3 regions of the Nitratireductor sp. ATLC21 genome follow, and region 2 is predicted to be linked to each of the others. Evidence: riboswitches for the same ligand, from Rfam matches in the RefSeq annotation. Region 2 holds a riboswitch; each other region holds the start of a gene.
What was found. Region 2 has a riboswitch for cobalamin ahead of AC2CHD_RS18890 (HupE/UreJ family protein). Riboswitches for the same ligand answer to the same signal wherever they lie in the genome.
Positions count from the first base shown of each region.

Region 1: another riboswitch for cobalamin. It lies ahead of AC2CHD_RS08035 (LLM class flavin-dependent oxidoreductase); the one in region 2 lies ahead of AC2CHD_RS18890 (HupE/UreJ family protein).
Region 3: another riboswitch for cobalamin. It lies ahead of AC2CHD_RS04910 (TonB-dependent receptor plug domain-containing protein); the one in region 2 lies ahead of AC2CHD_RS18890 (HupE/UreJ family protein).

Region 1 is NZ_JBXUOU010000002.1:64,418-70,127, reverse strand. It holds gene AC2CHD_RS08040 (ABC transporter substrate-binding protein) at 1-541, opposite strand, end outside; gene AC2CHD_RS08035 (LLM class flavin-dependent oxidoreductase) at 538-1,596, opposite strand; cobalamin riboswitch at 1,755-1,951, opposite strand; gene AC2CHD_RS08030 (ornithine cyclodeaminase family protein) at 2,062-2,997, opposite strand; gene AC2CHD_RS08025 (TRAP transporter large permease) at 3,006-4,280, opposite strand; gene AC2CHD_RS08020 (TRAP transporter small permease) at 4,277-4,750, opposite strand; gene dctP (TRAP transporter substrate-binding protein DctP) at 4,917-5,710, opposite strand, start outside.
Region 2 is NZ_JBXUOU010000004.1:195,205-200,914, reverse strand. It holds gene cobD (threonine-phosphate decarboxylase CobD) at 1-916, opposite strand, end outside; gene cbiB (adenosylcobinamide-phosphate synthase CbiB) at 909-1,874, shown strand; gene cobO (cob(I)yrinic acid a,c-diamide adenosyltransferase) at 2,032-2,646, opposite strand; gene cobU (bifunctional adenosylcobinamide kinase/adenosylcobinamide-phosphate guanylyltransferase) at 2,648-3,154, opposite strand; gene AC2CHD_RS18890 (HupE/UreJ family protein) at 3,170-3,790, opposite strand; cobalamin riboswitch at 3,826-4,024, opposite strand; cobalamin riboswitch at 4,085-4,286, shown strand; gene cobW (cobalamin biosynthesis protein CobW) at 4,460-5,497, shown strand; gene cobN (cobaltochelatase subunit CobN) at 5,502-5,710, shown strand, end outside.
Region 3 is NZ_JBXUOU010000001.1:1,005,729-1,011,438, reverse strand. It holds gene AC2CHD_RS04920 (FecCD family ABC transporter permease) at 1-794, opposite strand, end outside; gene AC2CHD_RS04915 (ABC transporter substrate-binding protein) at 770-1,639, opposite strand; gene AC2CHD_RS04910 (TonB-dependent receptor plug domain-containing protein) at 1,639-3,492, opposite strand; cobalamin riboswitch at 3,619-3,825, opposite strand; gene AC2CHD_RS04905 (ABC transporter substrate-binding protein) at 4,102-5,710, shown strand, end outside.

The sequences.
Region 1 (5,710 bases), on a different contig from region 2:
GCTCCTCGATGTCGGTGATCAGCGCTTCGCCACGCTCCCGAACGCCGAATATGGCCGCCACGGATCGGATCTCTTCATAGAGCTCATCGAAACCGAATTTTCCAAGATTGCACCCTTCGGTGTTGAGCCGTGTTTTCATGCCCAGATCGTGCAACTGGTCGCGCGTATGACGGCTCTCGCTGAACCCGTCAGGATAGCCGGCATAAACAAAGTCGGCCTCCACCTCGATGAGTTGCTCCGTGGTGGCGACGAGCGGCGACAGCACCGGAACCTGGTTATAGGCTTCCTCATATTGCGGGCTGATCTTCAGGTTTGCCATGTAGGAGGTGCCCGCCATGCGCTCCTCAAGACCAAGGGCAAGCATCAACTCCGTGGCATTGTTGCTGAGCGTCACGGCCCGCGTCGGGGGTGCTTCATAGACTGTGGTGACCCCGCAATTCTCGTCCGTATAAGGAAAACCGGGTTCGCCTGCGAGTGCAGGGGCCGAAATGATGAAGAGGCCTGCGGCAGCAAGCGCGCGGAAACCCGCAATACGGTTCATGAAAAATCTCCTTGGAAAGCCGGCTCATAGGCGGCGTTGTCTGATGTAGATGAAGAGGGCAACTGCCCTTCCAGATGCGGGAGAACCTCTCTGGCGAAGAGCTCCATCCCCTGGAGCGCCACATCGTTGGCGATCAGGCCGTTGGCGCTAAAAAGGCAGCGTATGCTTTGCGATCCCGTGCGTGCGGAAAGCGCCTGCAGTTGTGAATGGCAGTCTTCAGGTGTTCCCGCGATGGTGAAATCGGCCAGCATTTCAGTGCGGCTGCGTGGCTTTGGCGGCTTGAGCCCGCGCGACAGTGCCCGTTCGGCGCGGCGCCTGTTCAGCACCTCCAGGAGTGTGTCGACCCGGTCGTTGGCCTCAGCACGCGTCGGTGCGATCACCAGGTATCGCGAAAGCGAGGAGGCTTTGAGGGCCGCGCGGGACCCGCCATGCCGGTCAAGCGCAGCATGAAGCACGGGCAATTGCCGCGCCTCATTGGGCTCCAGGCTGAGAAGCAGCGGAAAGCCGTGCCGCGCGGCGATGTCGACGGTTTCTTCCGAGACGCCAGCAACATAGATGGGTGGATGCGGCTTCTGAACCGGAGGCGGCCCCACTGCGACATTGGAGAATGTCCATGGACCGCTATCGGCGGAGCAATGTGGCTTTGTCCATGCCTCAATCATGATTCTCAGTGCTTCGCAAAAGCGCGGATGCGCTTCGTCCCGCTCAATCTCCAGCGCGCTGAATGTTGAAGGTTCCGTGCCTCGTCCAATGCCCACATCGATCCGACCGCCGCTCTGAAAGTCGAGCTGCGCGATCTGTTCTGCCAGAAGAAGCGGGTGATAGAGCGGCAGGACGAGGATCGACGTGCCGAACCGCAGGCGCTCGGTCCGCGCCAGAATGTCTGCCCCCAGCAGCAGCGTGGAGGGATAGGGCAGCGTGTCGCGGGAGAAATGGAATTCATTAAACCAGATACCGCCAAAGCCCAGCGCGTCGGCGCGCTCTACGAGGCGCATCAGGGCGGCATGATCGCCCAGCGTCCCTTCGCGGGCGAACCCAGCCAGATCAACGCGCATTCAAGGCACCCCCAGAGAGAAAATCACAAGATCGGGGATCATTTATCCGAAATGGTATAACATATCGAGTCAAATCGAACGTGAAACACCATTTCGTCGCCGGCAAGGCCGTGCCTGCATGCATGCTGGTCCTCCTGCCGGCGCACCTCGTCCGGCGTTCATGGTCAATGCATGAGGCAGGTCTCCTGGCTTGCGGCTCGGACGTTCCCTCCGCCTTCCCGGCTTGCGCCAGTGGCATTGGAAAGAACTTGCCGCTTACAGTTGCGAGGGCAGCCCCGGATTTGATCCCCAAGGGAGATCGCACCGGGTTCCCTTTTCATCCGCAGAATGCGGAACCGCATGCACCAGTGACCCTACCGGCGAAGCGTGCGCAGCGCAACACGCTCAACCATCGGGAAGCGGTTATCCCGCCATGGATTGTCAGCAGGGACAAGCAGGTTCTGCGAAAGAGAAACGATGCGTCAATCAGCCGGCGCGGTCTGCAAGAAGCCGGGCGGTAAACAGATCCAGATGAGCCCCGCCGACATTCTTGCACACGGTAATTTCTTCTTGTGATTGTCGTCCGGTTTTCCGGCCGGCGCAGAGATCAAAGAAATCGGCCTGCACGTCATCCCAGCCAATCACGCCGGCGCGGACCGGACGCGCCAGATCGCCCGCCCCCTCCATGCCCTGCCTCGTGTCGACAAAGATCGTGCCGCGTTTCATGGCATCATCATCCGTTTCGCGCATGTGCGGAAGGTAAGCGCCCACGAGGTCAAGATGGGCACCCGGTTTCAGCAAGCGCCCCTTCACCAGCGGTTCCTCCGCCATGGTGACGCAGGAGATGACGTCGGCCAGGCGGACGGCTTCGTCGAGGTCGTCGACAGCCTCGGCGCTTGTCGGGCCCTCAATCGACAAGGCAAGCGCTTTCGCCCGCTCATGCGTGCGATTCCAAATCAGGACACGCTTTATGCCGGGCCGGGCAGTGCAGTGGGCCTCGATCATATGTGGCGCAAGCCCGCCCGCCCCGACGACCAGCAACGTTTCTACATCCTGCCTTGCCAAAAGCCGAGCGCCCAGGGCGGAATCGGCGGCTGTCTTGCGAAAGGTCATGGCCTCGCCATCGGCGGCCAGAAGGGGGGTACCGGTGCGGGCATCAAACACGCATACGAGGCCCTGCACCGAGGCTTGTGGCGGCGTGAGGGACAGATTCTGAGGGAATACCCCGACCATCTTGACTGCGATGACATCCTTCTGCTGCCAGCCGACAAGGGTCACGAATTTGTTCGCACCGCCGTTCGGCTCGTCCGCAATCAGGTTTGCCGTCTCCGGCATGACGCCGCGGTGCGCCTGTTCGAGCGCATCGATCAAGGAGGCGTAGTCGAGGGTTTCGTGCACGGATTGAGCATCGATGTATCGCATGAGACGTCTCAGAACAGGAGGTTGGGCAGGGCTGTGACCAGCGGCGGAAAGAAGGCCAGAAGAAGCAGAACCGCGATAAGCGCCGCCAGGAACGGTAAGGCCTCGCGGGTGTATTCCTCCACCGAACAACGGGTGATGGCGCAAACCGTATAGAGAACCGTTCCAACCGGCGGCGTCAGCGACCCGATGGTTGTGTTCAAAACGAGGAGCACGCCGAAATGGACGGGATCGATCCCGAGCAGGCGCGTGACCTCGAGAAGCAATGGCGCAAGAATGACGAGCAGCGCCAACCCTTCCAGAACCGTTCCAAGAGCAAGCAACCCCAGCATGATGATCAGAAGGACCACATGCGGATTGTCGGAGACAAGCAATAGCGCACCGACGATCTGCTGGGGAATTTGCTCCAGGGCAAGGATCATCGAAAACACGCTTGCAGAGGCGACGATGAACAGAACGCTGGCAGTGGTGTGGGCGGATTCGCGAAGCAATGCATAAGTATCTCCGAGGCCCATCCCCCGGTAGATGACGAGGCCGACGGCGAACGCATAGATGGCCGCGATCGCGCCCAGCTCCGTGGGTGTGAACCATCCAGTTCGCAAACCGAAGATGAGCATGACAGGCATGGCGAGCGCCCACAGGGCAGCACGGCCACGGCTGAAAACTTCGGTCGCGGGTGCCCTCGTCTCGCGTTCCGGCCGGTATCCGCGGCGCTTGGCAATCAGTCGCACCGTCAGCAACAAAGCGCCCGTGATCAGGAAGGCCGGAACGACCCCACCAAGGAAAAGCCGCCCGATCGAAGTGTTGGTGAGCAAGCCGTAGATGATGAGGCCAATGCTTGGCGGCATGATCGGCGCAATGGCACCGGATGCCGCACTGATGACGGAGGCAAAACCGTTGGAATACCCCTTGTCGCGCATGATCGGAGCAATCGTGCGTGCATCGATGGCTGCGTCGGCATTGGACGATCCAGACATTGCGCCCAGAAACAGCGAGTTCATCACTGCCACCTGCGCCAGACCGCCCCACCAATGCCCCACCAGCGCATTGGCAAAACCATAAAGGCGCTCGGCAATGCCGCCACGGGCCATGGCTGCGCCTGCGACCACGAAGAAGGGGACGGCCAGAAGCGGAAAGGATTCCAGTGCCGAGGACATGCGTTGAGCCACAATGCTTGCCATCATCGGGTTCACGGCGAAATAGGCGACCGATGTTCCCAGCAGAACGAAGGCGATCGGTGTTCCGAGAACAAGAAGCAGCAGGAAGACAATCGCAATGAGGGTCAAGGCCGATCCTCCGGACCCGCCTTCAAACGCTCCCACGCCTGTGTGATCTGAACGAGGATCAGCACGGCCATGGCTGCCAGGAGTCCTGCAGAGACGATCCATTTTGGCCAACCCAGAGCGAGAAAGCGTGTAAAGCGCGCCGTGGCGATCTGTGCCTGTGCGGCATCGATCACCGCGAGTGCAATGACGGTGACAATGACGTGGACCAGCAACTGCACAGCAAGGCGCCAACGGGGTGGCAAGCGGTTGGAGAAAAAGCTCACCCCAAAGAGCTGGCCATTGAGGGCCGCCCCGACGACGCCGAACCACACGACACCGGCAAAGGCCACCAGCGCGAGATCATGCGCTGCGTGAAAGGTGAGGCCAAACAAGCCGCGCGCGAGAACATTGGCGCTTACGACCAGCAGAACAACGCCCAGCAGAATGGCCGGGATGACCGAACCAACAACGGAAAAGAACCTGTGCAGCACTCCCCTCACCTTTCCTCCCGGGATCCCCTCGCCCGCATTGTTATGTTGTCAGGTCAAGTGATCGGCGACGATGTCCCGCTGTTGAGAACACCGCCGCCGTTCACTTGGGGTCGATGGCAATCACGGATTGCCCCAACACACCACCGACCCTCAAGCGACCCTCAAGTCAATTTTCGGTAGCGGCGGCACGGACCTTGTCGTAGAGCCCTTCAGGCCATTGCGGAAAGCTATTGTAGAAGCCAGCCGTCGCTTTGCGGTAGGCATCGATGTCGGCATCGTGGAACGTGACGCCAGCGGCTTCAAACTCCTTGCGGATCTCCGCGGCCTTCTCTTCCGACAGAGTTGTCAACTCGCGCCCGCCCTGACGGAACTCCTCCACGAGAATCGCGCGGTCCTCATCGCTGATGGACTGATAGGCAGCCTCACTCATCACCCATCCGGTGAAGAGGTTGAAATGCCCGGTCAAGGTGAGGTGTTTTGCCGGTTCATACCAGCGGCTCGCACGAAGGCCGGTCAATGGCGCCTCGGCAGCTGTCACAACGCCCTGCGACAAAGCCGAGTAGACCTCCGCCGCCTCGACCGTCGTCGCAATGACCTCAAGGGGTTCGAATGTCTTCAGCCATGTTTCCACCGGTGGCACCCGCATCCGCACACCTTTCAAATCGGCCGGCTCCACATAGGGTGCATCACCGATCATGTGACGGGGCCCATCAAACCAGTTGATCGCAAGAACCCGGATTGCCGCCTTTTCAGCCAACTGGTCATAGTAGCCCTGCATCAGGTCCGAATTGGCGAGGCGCTCCCCCTGTTCACTGTCGTCAATGATGAACGGGCCTTCAACGACGGACAGTTCCGGCACGCCGAAAGTGGCCATGAAGGAGGCCGAGGTAAAGGTGATTATGGGTTGCCCCTGGCTTGCCTGCTCCAGTGAATCACTGGTCGAGCCAAGCTGCCCCGAAG
Region 2 (5,710 bases):
CCAGATGATTGAAGAGTTCCGCCGCGCGCGGATGGCGCAGGAAACGGAAGAGATCGGTGCCGGCGTCGATCGTCAGTCCTGCGTCGTCGAAAAGGGCATCGAGACGCATGCGTGCCGCGATCAGGTTTTGGCGCATGGTGTTCTGCCAGTTGCGATCGGCAAGCGCCTCAAGCCCGGCATGAAGCGCCGGCCCTGCAACCGCCCATGGGCCCAGCCAGTCATTGAGCTTTCGCGCCACATCCCGGGAGGCCAGCGCGAAGCCGAGCCGCAGGCCAGCGAGACCGAAGAATTTTCCGAAGGAGCGCAGCACCACGATGTTGCCGGCCTCCACATCGCCGGCGAGGCTCTCGGCCTGCGGACCGACATCCATGAAGGCCTCATCGACCACCAGAACTCCGCCATTGCGGCGCAGATTTTCTGCAAGCTCAAGCAATTCATCGCGACTGATCAGCCGCCCGTCGGGATTGTTTGGATTGACCACGACGGCAAGCCGCGCGCCATAAAGAGCATCGAAACGCTCTACCTCTTCGACCGTATGCCCGGCGAGTGCGGCAGCGCGCGCGTGTTCGGCATAGGTGGGGCCGAGAATGCGGGCGGGGCCGGGCGCAAGAAGCGAGGCGACCAGCGGCAGAAGAAGCTGCGTTCCCGGCGCAGCGATGACATGGGCGGCAGACGGTGCGCCATAATATGCGGCGGCTTGCTCCGTCAGGGCGGCGATGTCAGCCTCTTCGGGCAGGCGCTCGACGGCGCTGGCAGGCAGGGGCGAAAAAGGATAGGGGTTCGGGTTGATGCCGGTGGACAGGTCGAGAAAGGGCGTCGGCGCGTCTGGAAAGAGCGCCGAAGCCTGTACGAGACTGCCGCCGTGATCGGTCACCCTATCCACCGCCCGGTCAGCCAGTCGAGGCCTGATGTCCATTCTGATCGCCCTTTCATCCATGCTGATCGAGCTCGCCATCGGTTATCCGCAGCGGCTCTTTCGCCTGATCGGCCATCCCGTCACCTGGATCGGCCGTCTTATCGCGCTGGCGGACGCGCGATGCAATGTCGAAACCCTTTCGCCCGGTGCGCGCCGCCTGAATGGCGCGCTCTCGCTGGCCGTCATTCTGATGCTCGCAGGTCTGGCGGGCTGGTTGATCCAGACGGCTCTTTCCGGCTGGGCCGGGCTGGTGATCGCTGCGCTTGTAGGCAGTTCGCTCGTCGCCCAGCGGAGCCTCGCCACCCATGTGAAAGCGGTGGCGGACGGGCTGGACGCCGGCGGGCTCGCAGAGGGCCGAAGAGCGGTTTCGCAGATCGTCGGCCGCGATCCCGAAAGCCTCGATGAGGCCGACGTTTCGCGCGCGGCCATCGAGAGCCTTGCCGAAAACTGCTCCGACGGCGTGGTCGCGCCGGTGTTCTGGCTGGCGGTCGGCGGGCTGGCGGGCGGTGCGTTCTACAAGGCTGCGAACACGGCCGATTCCATGATCGGCCACAAGACCGCGCGGCACCTTCATTTCGGTTGGGCGGCGGCGCGGTTCGACGATCTGATCAACCTGCCCGCTTCGCGCCTGACGGCGCTTCTCTTCATCGCCGCCGCCGTCTTCATGCGCGATGCCTCGGCAGGCGCGGCATGGAAGGCGGTGCGCCGCGATGCGCGCCATCATCGCTCGCCCAATGCGGGCTGGCCGGAAGCGGCCATGGCCGGCGCGCTCGGCCTCGCCCTTGCCGGCCCGCGCCGCTATGGCGGCGAGGTGGTGGAGGATGCCGTGATGGGGGATGGCGGCCGCCGCGCGGCCAATGCCGGCGACATCCGCCGCGCGCTCACGCTCTACCGGATTGCAGACGGGCTCTTGATCGGGCTTGTGGCGGTGGCGGCTGGGCTTTGGCAACTGTTTTGATCTCGTGGCAATGGCGTTGTGCGTGGTTCGACAAGCTCACCATGAGGATGGGTGGAGACCTGCAATCCTGTACATCAACATGGAGAACAGAGTTGCAGCGCATCCACCTCCCTCATGGTGAGCTTGTCGAACCACGCACCACCTCAAAGCAGGCGATCTAAAACTCGATCCCCTTCTGCGCCTTCACGCCAGCGGCGAAATGATGCTTCACCTGCCCCATCTCCGTGACGAGATCGGCGGCCTCGGTCAAGTGCGGTTTGGCGTTGCGCCCGGTCACCACCACATGCAGATCCTCGCGCCGCCCGGTGAGTGCGGCCACCACGCGTTCAAGATCGAGATAATCGTAGCGCAGCGCGATGTTCAGCTCGTCGAGAACCACAAGACCGATGCTCGGGTCGGCCATCAGTTCCTCGGCCTTTCCCCACGCGCGCTCGGCGGCGGCGATGTCACGCGCCAGATCCTGCGTTTCCCAGGTGAAGCCCTCGCCCATCGTGTGCCAGGAAACCTGATCGCCGAAGGCGGCAAAGGCATCCTTCTCGCCGCAGTGCCAGGCGCCCTTGATGAACTGCACGACACCCACCCGGCGGCCATGGCCAAGCATGCGCAGGGCAAGCCCGAAGGCCGCGGTGGATTTGCCCTTGCCCGGCCCCGTATTGACGATCAGAAGCCCCTTCTCGACCGTCTTGTCGCGCACCTCGGCATCCTGAACCGCCTTGCGTTTGGCCATTTTTGCCTTGTGGCGCTCGGCTTCGTTTGCGTCGATCTCTCGCATGTTACTTCACTTTCATGGGCAGGCCGGCAACCACCAGCGTGACGCTGTCGGCAACGGCGGCGATCCTCTGGTTCAGGAACCCCGCCTCGTCGCGGAAGCGGCGTGCCAGCGCGTTCTCGGGCACGATGCCGTAACCGACCTCATTGGAAACGAGAACCGTGGTTCCTTCTCTCGCGGCAAGGGCTGCAACCAGTCTCTCGGTGGCAGGCTTTGGATCATGGTCGTTCAGCATGAGATTGCTCAGCCACAGGGTCAGGCAATCGACCAGAACCGTTTCGCGGGCCGGCAATTTTTCAAGCACGCCCGGCAGGACGAGCGGGGCGTCGTGTGTCTGCCACGCCCCCTCGCGCCGGGCGCGGTGCATGGCGATGCGCTCGCGCATCTCGTCATCGAAGGCCTGCGCCGTGGCGATGTAGTGCCAGGGCGCGGGTGCGGCCTCGATCAGCCTCTCGGCATGGCGGCTCTTGCCGGAGCGCGCGCCGCCGAGAACGAAATGAAGCGATCGCATCGCTATTTTGCCGGCTCAGCCGACGAGATGCCCGGCAAGGAAGGTCACGCCAACGCCAAGGATGGCGGCACCGGCAAGCCGGGGCTGCATGGCCTCGATGGCCCAGCCGCGCGACTGGACCAGAAAATATGCGCCGAGCGCGATGGCGCTCTGGATTGCGGCGAGGCCGGCGAGATAGGCGATGAGCGGCGTCTCTTCGCTACCGACAATGGCCTCGCCGAAGGCATAGCCATGGAACACGCCGACCACCAGAAACAGCGCGAAGACGAGGATGTGATTCTCCACCGCCCGGCCGCGCGCCAGAAGCCAGCCGCCGGCAAGAACGCTTGCCGCAATGATGATTTCAGCCGCCGGCAGATCGAGCAGCATCAGGTGAAGACCGACGCCGATCAGCGAGCCGGCGACGAACAGAAGCGGCGCGAAAAGGCTCATGCCGGCGACAGCGGCAATGAGGCCGGCAGCGACGATGAAGGCCAGATGGTCAAGCCCGATCACGGGATGGGCGAGCCCTGATACCAGCCCTTCGTAAAGGGTGGTGGGCGTCTGCCCGTCCATGGCGTGATGGGCCCTGGCGCTGGTTGCGAAGAGCGATGAAAAAACGAATGCGGAAAAAATGCGTGCGATACGCGCGGTCATGTCCGGTCCTTTCCCCTCCACCCGAGGGATACGGTGTTTCTTTCATGCTGTCGGCAGGTTTCCTGGCTCACGGGTCGCAGCGTTTTCCAGCCTTCCCAAGGCAAAAAGCCTCAGTGGCGATCAGGAAAATGCTCACCGCTTACAGTTGCGGGGGCAGCCATGGCCTTGGCGCTTGAGCGCCGCACCATGTTCCCTCTGGTCCGCTTGCGCGGAACCGACAGCGGCCCGACCATACAGGAGTCGTCTCTCCCGGCAAACGCTTTCTTCACGCATTGACAGACATGCCAGGCGAGCCATAAATGCGAGGCAGACGGTCCTCTTCCCTCAAGGGAGGAGGCTAAGAGGGAATGCGGTGCGGGCCTTGCCCAATGCCGCAGCTGTCCCCGCAACTGTAAGCGGAGAGCGCACCTGACACGCCACTGGGGCAACGCCCTGGGAAGGCTGGAGAGCGCAGCGACCCGTGAGCCAGGAAACCTGCCGTCTGAAAATGAAATCCTGACCGCCTGGCGGGTGTCCCGGGCAAGGAGTGTGCATTGTGACTGCAGACAGCGCCACCGCGCGCGATCTCCCGACCATTCATGGTGTCTCCGCCAGTACGCGGCCGCGAAAGGCCCGTGCGCCCCTCGCCCGCATCCCCGCATTCACCACACTCCGTCTGAAGGATATCCCATGACCACGAGCTTCAATCGTGTGCCCTGCACCGTCGTGACCGGCTTTCTCGGTGCCGGCAAGACAACGCTCATCCGCAATGTGCTGGAAAACACCAAGGGCAAGCGGCTTGCCATCATCGTCAACGAATTCGGCGATGCGGGCGTCGATGGCGAGGTGCTGAAAAACTGCGGGCTCGACAATTGCCCGGAGGAAAACGTGCTGGAACTGGCCAATGGCTGCATCTGCTGCACCGTGGCCGACGATTTCGTGCCGGCACTTGACCAGATCCTCGCCCGCGAGCCGAAGGTGGATCACATCCTGATCGAGACCTCGGGCCTGGCATTGCCCAAGCCACTTGTGCAGGCCTTCCAGTGGCCGGCGATCAAGAATCGCGTCACCGTCGATGGCGTTATTGCCGTGGTGGACGGGCCGGCGCTGGCGGACGGCCAGGTCGCCTCCGACATGGATGCGCTCGCCGCGCAGCGCGCCGCCGATGATTCGCTCGACCATGACGATCCGGTGGAAGAAGTGTTCGACGATCAGGTGGCCTGCGCCGATCTCATCGTCTTGTCCAAGAGCGACCTTCTGGACGCGGAAGGCAATGAGCGCGCCCGCGCCCGCATCGAAGATCATCTGTCGCGCAATGTGCAGATCGTGCCGAGCGCCCATGGCAAGGTGGACCCGGCGCTGCTGCTCGGTCTCGGTCTCGCGGTGGAAGACGATATCGAGAACCGCAAAACGCATCACGACGACCCACATGACCATGAGCATGACGATTTCGACACATTCATTGTCGATCTGCCGCCGGTGCTGCGCCCCGAAGATCTGGAAGCGCGCGTCAATGCGGCGGTAGGCACCGGCGAGGTGCTGCGCCTCAAGGGTTTTGCGCATGTGAAGGGCAAGCCCATGCGTCTTCAGGTGCAGGCCGTGGGCCCGCGCGTTTCGCATCATTACGACCGCCCGTGGAAGGCCGGTGAAGCTCCCGAAACGCGGCTCGTCGTGATCGGCCTCAAGGGCATCGACCGCGCGCGCATCGAAAGCCTGCTCTCGGCCTGATCCGATGCACATCCTTGCCACCACCACCGCCTCTCTGGACGACCTGATCGAGCCTGTCGATCTGCAACAGTCGCCGGCGGATATGGTGGCGTTGTCGTTTACCGACAGCGATCTGGCGGGGATCGCCTCTGCGTGGCAGGCGAACCGCGAGGCCCTGCCCTCGCTGCGCCTTGCCGCCTTGCGTGACCTCAGACACCCCATGTCGGTCGATCT
Region 3 (5,710 bases), on a different contig from region 2:
GGCACAACCAGGCCGATGAAGCCGATCGTGCCGCTCACTGCAGTGGCCGCACCGACGGAGAGTGCGACACCGGCTACAATCATGAAGCGTGCGCGGCCCATATGAATCCCGAGACTGGAGGCTGCTTCCTCCCCAAGTGAAAGCGCGTCTATCGCGCGGGCTGAGAGCGAAATCAGGAACCAGCCCACAGCCATCAGCGGCAAGGCGATCGCCACAAATTCCATGGACCGGTCTTTGAGAGACCCGAGCAGCCAGAAGATGATCTCGTAGGAGGCAAAAGGGTTGGGCGACAGGTTGAGAACGAGTGAGGTAAGCGCTCCTGCGAGACTGGAGAGCGCAACGCCCGCCAGAATAAGTGTAAGCGTTGAGCCCTGGCGGGCGGCGATCGCAAGCAAGATGAGAACTGCGAGGAGTGCGCCGAACAGCGCACCGGCGGGGAGGGCGTAGAGCGAGCTTCCGGCAAGCCCCGAGTAGAAGACCAGCACCGCTCCGAGCGCTGCCATGGAGGACACGCCGATCACGCCGGGTTCGGCCAGCGGATTGCGCAAAAACCCCTGAAGCACCGCGCCGGAAAGCCCGAGTGAAATGCCGATGGCGAGACCAAGAATGGCGCGCGGCAGGCGAATTTCGCGCATGATGATGGCCGCTGCCTCTCCTCCGCCAGCAAAAAGCCCGGCAACGCTATCTCCTATGGACAGTTCAGCTGGGCCAACCAATAGCGACACGACGAAAAGCGCGAGAGCCAGGAGTGTAAGCGATATGGAAAGCCTCATGGCGCGGCGCTTTCGGGGCAGGGGGCCATCGTGGAGCGGAGCGCTGCCAATGCCCGCACGGCTTTGATCACCAGGGGCGTTCCGCAAGACAGAGAGCCTTCAGGCACGAATGCGCCGACGCGCGTCTGCGGAAGAGCGGCTATGGCGGGATGACGTGGTACGTATTCTCCAAGCGTTGGCGCCGTCTGAGGTGTGCTCATGTTGATGACATCAGGTTGTGCGGCGATCACCTGCTCAAGCGGAAAGGGTGCTACGCCAACGATGCCCATTTCGGCGGCAAGATTGACAAAGCCCGCAGCCCGCATCACGGAATCGGCCAGCGTGCCGCGCCCCGAGGCGATGCCATTCTGATCATAGGCGATCATCGTCGGGTGCTTGCCGCAATGTCTGGCGGCAATCGCTTTGAGTTCGCTGGTGAAATCGTTTGCTATGGTTTCGGCTTTTTTCTCCTGTCCGATGAGCGCACCCATGCGCCGGATTTCACCGGGAATGGTTTCAAGTGTCTGCGCGAAGGAAAACTCTTCGACATGAAAGCCGAGACGTTTCAGCAGCGCGGTGGTGTTGTGCAATGAGTAAGTGCCGGTGACGACCAGGTCGGGATTTTCCAGAAACACTTCTTCTGCAAGCCCGTGATTGACCGGGTAGCCCTGCGCTTTCTCATGCAGCATGGAGAGGCTCGGTTCGCGCGCCAGAAAAGAGACGGACACCAGCTGGCCAGGTTCTGCCAATGTCATGGCAAGCTGGTCAGTGCACAGATTGAGCGACATGACCCGTTTCGGCATGGCTTCGACCGGCGCGACAAGCAGCGCGCCGGCCAGAAGAACAAGGCCGGAAAGGCAGGGGAGGCGTTTCCGGCGCTTCAACATCAGGGAGCGAACTTTGCCCGGAAGCCGGCAAACACGCCGAAGCCGGGTGTGCCATAGCCCTGAACGACTTCATATTTCTGATCGAGCAGGTTTTCGCCTCTCAGATAGAGTTCCGTGTTTTCGTTCGGCTTGTAGGCGATTTTCGCGTTGAGAAGAACGTAGTCATCCAGCGCCGAGCGCGGGCCGTCGACATAACCGTCCACCGTATCGAGAGCGATTTTCGCCGTTGCTCCGATCTCCCAGCGTTCGGCTGGACGGATGGTGGCGCCGAGGGCGATGTCGTGCTTCGGGATGCGCACTTCCCGCAGTCCGTCGGTCTGTGTTGCTTTCGTGTAGGTGTAAGCGCCACGCAGGTCGAGCCAGTCGGTTGCCGCGTAGGCAAAGGACGCCTCCACGCCGCGCGTTTTCACCACGCCATCGGTCTGGATGTTCTGATAGGTGACCGGGTGGTAGCCGATATAGTCCTCGACATCGATCATGAAGAAGGTGAGGTCGGTGACGAGCCTGTCATCCAGAAAACGCTGTTCGACACCAATATCAAAGCCGATGCTGGTTTCTGGCTTCAGGTTGATATTGCCATAGAATGGTGCGTAGAGCTCATAGAGGCTCGGCGCGCGATAACCCGTTCCGACCGAGGAGTGGAAACGGGTTCCGGTGCTGGCAAATTCGTAGGAGCCGGTGGCACGCCAGGATGTGTGACCGCCGAAGGTGCTGTGTTCGTCGTGGCGGAGGCCCGCTGTCAAAGTCAGCGCGTCAAACGGGCTGTAGATCGCGTCGATCCAGCCGCCGCCCATCGAAACGTTTTTATCGACACTTGCGGTAAGGGCGGTCTGACGCTCCCAATCCGCGCCGAAATTGAGCGTCAATTGGGGAGAGATTTCCAGAGAACCGAGATAATCCAGCTTGTAGCGCAATCCGTCAAAGGTTGAGGTGGAACCGAAGCCGCTGGTGCTTTCGCGGGCAGTATCGGATATCTGCGCGGACACCGTGTTGTTCAATTGCCCGTCAAACAGAGAGAATTCGGCACCAACCCGCCCGGCTGCCTGTCGAAACGTGCCATTCGCCGGGCTGTCAGCGATGGGATACCCATCATCCGTCTCCGTTGAACCATTCAACAAAAGCCCGCTGGCGAAGACGGCCAGATCGTCGCTGATCTCGTATCGGCCGCTGAATGTCCCGGTCAGATTGGTGTACCCATCATCTTCAACACCGGATGACGCCATTGAAAAGCCATCGGTGGTGAAGCCAGATAGAGAAAGGCCAAACTCGCCGCGGTCGAAACCGCCCGTCAGCGTGTAATTGCCAAAGCCGGTTTTGCGCGACCCGCCTTCGACATGAATGCCGTGTTCGATGCCCTGCGGAATGCCGCCAAGCGTCGAGAGATTGACCACGCCGGCAATTGCATCGGAGCCATAGAGCGTGCTCTGCGAGCCTTTCAGAACTTCGATCCGCCCAATGCCGCCGGAGAGAAGATGACCATAGGCGGACTGCACGGTGGGGCCCGAAACCTCCGAAATATCGATGCCCTCGAAGAGCGTCTTTACATACTGCCCGCGAAGGCCGCGCATGATCAGCGTGGTGGTGTTGCCCGGACCGCCATTCGGGGAGAGATTGAGACCAGGCAGTTGATTGAGATAATCCTGTACCAGTGGCAAAGACTGTTCCTCGATCTCATCGCGCTCGATGATTTCCACGGTCGAGCCCACTTTGGACGCCTCTGTGGGCGTGCGGCTGGGGGTGATGACCAGGGTGTCGAGCTCAAAGTCCTCGGCCTGCGTGGTGAGCGCGGAGAAGCCAAGTATCAGTGCGGTCGTGCTGGACAGGATAGAATTTCGGTGTCGGCGTGAATGCATGCGTGTGCTCCAGGACCAGGTTCTTAGGTGTGCTGGAGAGCGACAGACGCCTGAGTTCGGTCTCCCCGCCAGCGATGACAATCGCCACCACTGCGAGAAACACAGCCCCGGAAGCGTCCCGCATCCGGTCGGTGACGGCCTGAGGCAGGTTTCCTGGCTCGCGCTTCACTGGCTTCCTCGCCTTCCCGGGCCTTGCACCCAGTGGCATTCGAGGAGCCTCTGCGCTCACAGTTGCGGGAGCAGCCACGGCTTCGGTTCGAAACGACCGTTCCGTGTTCCCTTTTCTCTGGCGGATGAACACCCTGCCAGAGCACCTCAAGCGAACCGAAATCGCTTAGCAACTGGCCGTGACAGCGTCAATCGCAAGGTTGGCGCAGATCCCTGGAACGTGACTCCTGACGTCAGGGTTTGGCAGCAACGAAACGCATCTCTTGTTGCGAAATCGGCTCTTCATGTAATTTTTGCGGCAATGCTGTCGCAAATCCGTCATTGGGTTTGTCGAAAAAGTTGCAGAATTCCCTCCTCCAACCTCGAGGCAATTTTGACATCGGGGTCGGGATGGGAAATGCTAACGGCGAACCGAAAACGGTAAATAATGGGAGTGCGTCGATGACGTTTTTCAAGAGCAATGGCGAGAATGTGCCGGCACACGTCGCCGACATGGCGAATGAGGCACGTGCCGGCAGAATGGACCGGCGAGAGTTTCTTGCGCTCGCAAGTGCGCTCGGCGCATCGACAGCAACCGCCTACGGCATGCTGGGGCTCGCAGCCCCCACACACGCAATGGCGCAGGAGCCGAAAAAAGGCGGTACGCTGCGTGTGGCGATGTTCATCAAGGATCCGAAAGATCCACGCACGGCCGACTGGTCGGAGATCGCCAACGCCATGCGCCAGACGCTTGAGCCGCTGGTAAAGTACACGCGCGATTTCACCTTTGAGGGCAAGCTCCTCGAAAGCTGGGAAGTCAACGAGGACGCGACTGAGTACATTCTTCACGTGCGGCCGGGCGTGACCTGGAACAATGGCGACGCCTTCACCGCGGATGACGTGATCTACAACTTCAACCGCTGGTGCGATCAGACCGTGGAAGGCAATTCCATGCCGGCCCGCATGGCTTCGCTCGTCGATCCGGAGACCAAGAAGGCGCGCGAGGGCGCGATCGAAAAGGTCGACGACATGACGGTGAAGCTCAACCTGTCGGCACCGGATATTTCGATCATTCCGGGCATGTCGGACTATCCGGCCCTTATTGTTCACCCAAGTTTTGATGAAACGGGTCGCGATTTCGTTGCAAATCCCATCGGGACCGGTCCGTTTGAACTCGTGTCCTATGAGGTCGGCAACCGGGTGGAGCTGAAGAAGCGGGCCGACGGCAAATGGTGGGGCGGCGAGGCCTATCTCGATGGTATCGAGTTCATCGACTACGGCACGGATCCGTCCGCGACCGTCAGCGCCTTTGAATCCGGAGAAATCCACACGAACTACGAGACCACCGCCGATTTCGTCGACATTCTGGATTCACTCGGACTGGTGAAATCCGAGGTCACTACGGCGACAACCATCGTGGCGCGCACCAATGTCGACAACGCGCCCTATGACGACGAGAAGGTGCGCCGGGCGCTGCAGCGCGCCGTCGACAACACGACCGTGCTGGCGCTTGGTTACAACAATGCCGGCGAGGTGGCCGAGAACCACCATGTTTGCCCGATCCATCCCGAATATGCAGAGCTGCCGAAGCTCAAGCGCAATCTGGACGAAGCCAAGGCCCTGATGGAGGAAGCCGGCCAAATGGACTATGAGCACGAGCTCATTACCGTGGACGAGGACTGGCACAAGAACACGGGCGACGCCATCGCCGCCCAGTTGCGCGAGGCCGGCTTCAAGGTGAAGCGCACGGTCCTGCCCGGCTCCACCTTCTGGAACGACTGGACGAAGTATCCCTTCTCCATGACCAACTGGAACATGCGCCCGCTGGGCATTCAGGTGGTGGCACTCGCCTATCGCACCGGCGAGGCGTGGAACGAATCCGCCTATTCCAACCCGGAACTCGACAAGCTGATCGAGGAGGCGCTGGCCATTCCTGATCCCGACAATCGCCGCGAGGTGATGAAGAAGATCGAGGAGATCATTCAGAGTTCGGGCATCATCCTACAACCCTATTGGCGCAAGCTTTACAACCATTCCGTGGAGGCCGTGAAAAATCACGGCATGCACCAGA